DNA from 2 places in the Paenarthrobacter sp. UW852 genome. Region 2 is predicted to be linked to the other one. Evidence: predicted binding sites of a transcription regulator. Region 2 holds the regulator's gene; the other holds the start of a gene.
The links. The regulator Rex, encoded in region 2, represses fermentation and respiration genes when NADH is low (regulators of the CRP and FNR family bind a similar motif). The targets are predictions, from matches to a motif close to CTTGTGAANNNNTTCACAAG.
Positions count from the first base shown of each region.

Region 1 (2,196 bases), on a different contig from region 2:
GCGGCGGTGACAATTTTGTCGTCGTCGTTAATGTCCCGGTGGTTGATGCCGTGGACGATGTTCTTGAGCTCGCCCTTGCCCGGAGCCGTGAGCAGTACGCGGGCGACGCCCTTGCTCTGCAGGTGCTGGGAGAGGCCTTCGGCGTCGCGCCAGCGGCCGGTGTTGTCCACGACCAGGGCATCCTTGATGCCGTACGCGGTGTAGTCCACCGTGGCGGGGTTGTCCGAGTAGATCACCTGGACCTGGACGCCGTTGGCCGTGATGGTGTTGGCTTCCTCGTCCACGCGGATGGTGCCCTCGAAGGATCCGTGGACGGAATCGCGGCGCAGCAGGCTTGCGCGCTTGACGAGGTCGTTCTCAGCGCCCTTGCGAACAACGATCGCACGGAGTCGGAGACCGTGGCCCCCACCGGCCTTTTCGATGAGAAGGCGCGCCAGCAGGCGGCCGATCCGGCCGAAGCCGTAAAGGACGACGTCGGTGCTGGTGCGGTCATCAGCGCCGCGCTTGCCAACGACGTCGGCAAGTTCCGCACGCAAGTACTCGTCCAGGGAGGCGCCATTGCCTTCAGCCCGGTACTTCTCCGTCAGACGCGCAATGTCGATCGCAGCAGCGCCCAGCTCCAACTCGGACAAAGCGTTGAGCAGGGGTGCGGTTTCTTCGAGCAGGAGCTCGTGGTTGCTCATCCGGCGCGCGAAGCGGTGGGCCTTCAGGATGTTCATGGTGGACTTGTTGATCAAGCTCCGGCCGTGGATGCTGGTGACCACGTTGTTTTCCCGGTACAACCGGCCGATCACCGGAATCATGGCCTCGGCGAGAGCCTCCCGGCCCATCCACTTATCAAGACAAGAATCTGACGTCTGGCTCACAGAACTACCTTCCTTGGGTCAACCACATACGTCCTCGTATGCAGATGGCAGCGGCCGCCCGGAGTAGTCCTGCGGCACATGCGCCGGCGGGCTTCGGTCCACCCACAGCGCCTTGAACGAGAGCAAAGAAAATCCGCCGGCTGCGAACGCAGTCCCGGCGGCAGAACATCTACGTTCAGTACCTATTCTAGGGCGGAAGGACCGGGCGCAGGACTTTCGGAGGCGTGAAATCACTCACACGCAGTGTTTGCGCTGGTCATAAATGGATGGGTCGACCGATACGCCGGGTTCTGTCATCACTTCCGTTACCGGAAAGTGAGTAGCGGCCATCCATCTACGAACGCCGTTGCCGACGCCCTCCAGCAGCCTACCCGGACACTCGGGCGGGCAGCCCTCAAACGTGTCCTGTCTGGCCTTGCTCCGGGTGGGGTTTACCTAGCCTCCCCGGTCACCCAGGGAGCTGGTGGTCTCTTACACCACCGTTTCACCCTTACCTGCTGCCCCATGATGCAAGCATCACCGGGCGCAGGCGGTCTGTTCTCTGTGGCACTGGCCTGCGGGTTACCCCGAGTGGGCGTTACCCACCACCCTGCCCTGCGGAGCCCGGACGTTCCTCGAGCCACTTTCGTGACGCGCGACCGCCTGGTCGACCCATCCGCCATCAAGTCTACCGGCGTCGGGAGCTTGGAAAGTCCGGCGTAATATCGACTGGTGCTGATTCTGCTTCCGCCTTCCGAAGGCAAGACCCCTGCCACCAAAGGTCCCGCGATCAATTGGGAGTCGCTGAGTTTTCCCGAGCTGAACCAGTACCGCGCCACGGTTCTTGAGTCATTGGGGACGGTGAGCGCGCATGAGGATGCCCTTGCGCTGCTGGGCGTCGGCGCTTCCTTGCGCGACGACGTCGAACGTAATACCCGGCTTCATGCCGAACCGGCTGCCCCGGCGCACCAGGTGTATTCCGGCGTCCTTTACGACGCCTTGGGCTATAAGAGCATGACCGCAACCCAACGGCGAAAAGCCACCGAATCCATCCTGGTGATCTCCGCATTGTGGGGCGCCATCGGTTTTGGGGACCAAGTGCCCGCCTATCGGCTGTCCATGGGAACTGCACTGCCCGACGTCGGACGCCTCGCCTCCTACTGGAAGCCGCAGCTTAACGCCGTCCTCGCCAAACGGGCTGAAGGCGAACTGGTGGTGGATTGCCGGTCGAGCACCTACGCGGCTGCCTGGGCTCCCCCCGCCGCCCAGACAGTAAACGTCAACGTTTTCAGTGAGGCAAACGGCAAACGGACGGTGGTCAGCCACTTCGCCAAACACACCCGGGGTGAAC
Region 1 covers NZ_JAMSGY010000001.1:19,132-21,327, reverse strand. The annotation lists gene NEK97_RS00115 (glyceraldehyde-3-phosphate dehydrogenase) at 1-866, opposite strand, end outside; RNA gene rnpB (RNase P RNA component class A) at 1,130-1,520, opposite strand; gene NEK97_RS00105 (YaaA family protein) at 1,578-2,196, shown strand, end outside.
Region 1: a site for Rex is predicted at 1,088-1,107, ahead of NEK97_RS00115 (glyceraldehyde-3-phosphate dehydrogenase). Genes of this name have one in related genera too.

Region 2 (2,196 bases):
TCTCAGCCGTCCGCACCTCAGTACGGCCAGCAGTCCCCGCCTTCTGCACCGCAGTACGGGCAGCAGGCTCCGCAGTACGGGCAGCAGTCCCCGCCCGCCGCGCCGCAGTACGGTCAGCAGTCGCCGCCCGCCGCGCCGCAGTACGGGCAGCAGTCGCCCCAGTATGGCCAGCAGGCCTCCCCGTACGGCCAAGCCCCGTCCGCGCCCCAGTATGGCCAGGACACCAACTGGCCGAGCCAGCAGCCCGGCCCCACTACGGTTCCGCCGATGGTCAACTACGCCTTCTGGATGATCATCGCAGCCGGCGTCCTCTCAGCCATCAGCTCGCTGCTCCTTGCCACCACCGGTGCCGACGCCTTCATCAACGCCATGAACCAGCAGGCTGCGCAGCAAGGCACCGACCTTCCCGCAGGCTCCATGGAGGGTATGCGGGGCGTCATCTCCGTGAGCGCCATCGTTGGCGCCATCATCTCCCTGGGCCTCTACGCGCTGGTGGGCTTCAACGTCCGCAAGGGCAAGAACTGGGCAAGGATCCTGGGCACCGTATTCGCCGCCATCTCAGTCCTCGGCCTGACCAGCCTCTTCCAGTTCGGCCCCACCTACGGCGTGCTGCAGCTCGTGGTGATCCTGCTGGGTGTTGCAGCAATCGTCATGCTGTACCTGCCGGCGTCGGCTCCGTATTTCCGGAAGCCCCAGCCGTTCGGCAACCCGTACCAGACTCCGTACGGCCGCTAAACCGGCGGGCCTGTCATAAGGCAACCCAACGGGCGTAGCCCCGGCGAAGGCTAAACGGCCTGGCCCGGTGTCTGCGCCCGTTGTGCGTGGTAAGCCAGGATTTGAAGCTCCGTGGCCATGTCCACCTTGCGGAGGTTGACGTGCGGCGGGACCTGCAGCAGCACCGGAGCGAAACTGAGGATGCTTCGGATTCCAGCGGCGATCACGCGGTCGCAGACTGCCTGCGCCACAGTGGCCGGCAACGCGAGCACCACCATGTTCGTGTGCGTACGCTCCAGCACCCGCTCCAACTCGGCTGAGTCGCTGACCCGCAGCCAGCCCACCTCGTTGCCGATCACCATGGGGTCGGCGTCAAAGATAGCGACAACGTCGAAACCCCTGGACTCGAAGCCGCCGTACCGGGCCAACGCCTTGCCGAGGTTACCGGCACCGACGATCGCGACCTTCCAGTCATGGGTCAAGCCCAAGGCCGCGGCGATATGACGGCTCAAGTATTGGACCTCGTAGCCCACGCCGCGGGTGCCATACGAGCCGACGTAGGAGAGGTCTTTGCGGAGAGTGGAAGAACTCACGCCGGAGGCTTCGGCGAGGGCTTCGGACGAAACCCGCTCCACGCCTTCTGCCAGCAAAGAGTTGAGCGCACGCAAATAGAGAGTCATCCGGGCCACAGCCGCGGGTGGGATCTGCTTGGCGGCAGGTTCGTTGTCCTCGGAAGTTGCTTCCGCGGACGGTTCCAGCGCAGTCACGGTATTCTCCATTGCGTCGCTTTGTTGTTCCACTCTATGACCCCCGGGCGGGCTCAACCAAAGCGATTACTTACGGGTAACGGCACCCTCAGCCCTCCAGGGCTTTCTTCAAGGTGCGGGTCAGCCGTTCCTCGTCGATCTTCCAAAAATCCCGCTGCACACCGTCAACAAGGACCACGGGAATCTCCTCCGCGAAGCGCTCCCGCAGCTGCGGATCGCCGTCGATACTCTGTTCTTTCCACTCCAGACCGAGGCTTGCGGTGACACGCTCGACGGCGGCACGCGCCTCCGTGCAGAGGTGGCAGTCAGCTTTGGTGAGGAGGACGACGTCGGGAGTAGCCATGGGATAACGGTAACCTCCCCACCAACCCTCACTCACATCCCACCCCCTTCAACCCAACCCTCACTCACATCCCACCCCACCGGAGCGCGTGCCAGTGCGCCAACAGCGAGGTGTACCAGTGATTGACTAGACTCAAGTCATGCCCGAGGAGAAGAACGCCGCTGTCGCCGCAGCTGCCAAAGCGCAGAAGCACACCGGCGAAGCTGCTTTCTTCGACGTCGACAACACGTTGATGAAGGGCGCCAGCCTCTTCCATGTGGCCCGAAAGATGTATGAACGCAAGGCGTTCACCTTGCCGCAGGCGGCTGGTTTTGCTTGGAAGCAGTTCAAGTTCGTGCTGCGCGGCGAGAACATGGAAGACGTTCACGCGGT
Region 2 covers NZ_JAMSGY010000010.1:38,186-40,381, forward strand. The annotation lists gene NEK97_RS16540 (hypothetical protein) at 1-735, shown strand, start outside; gene NEK97_RS16545 (redox-sensing transcriptional repressor Rex) at 786-1,493, opposite strand; gene NEK97_RS16550 (glutaredoxin family protein) at 1,570-1,824, opposite strand; gene NEK97_RS16555 (HAD family phosphatase) at 1,964-2,196, shown strand, end outside.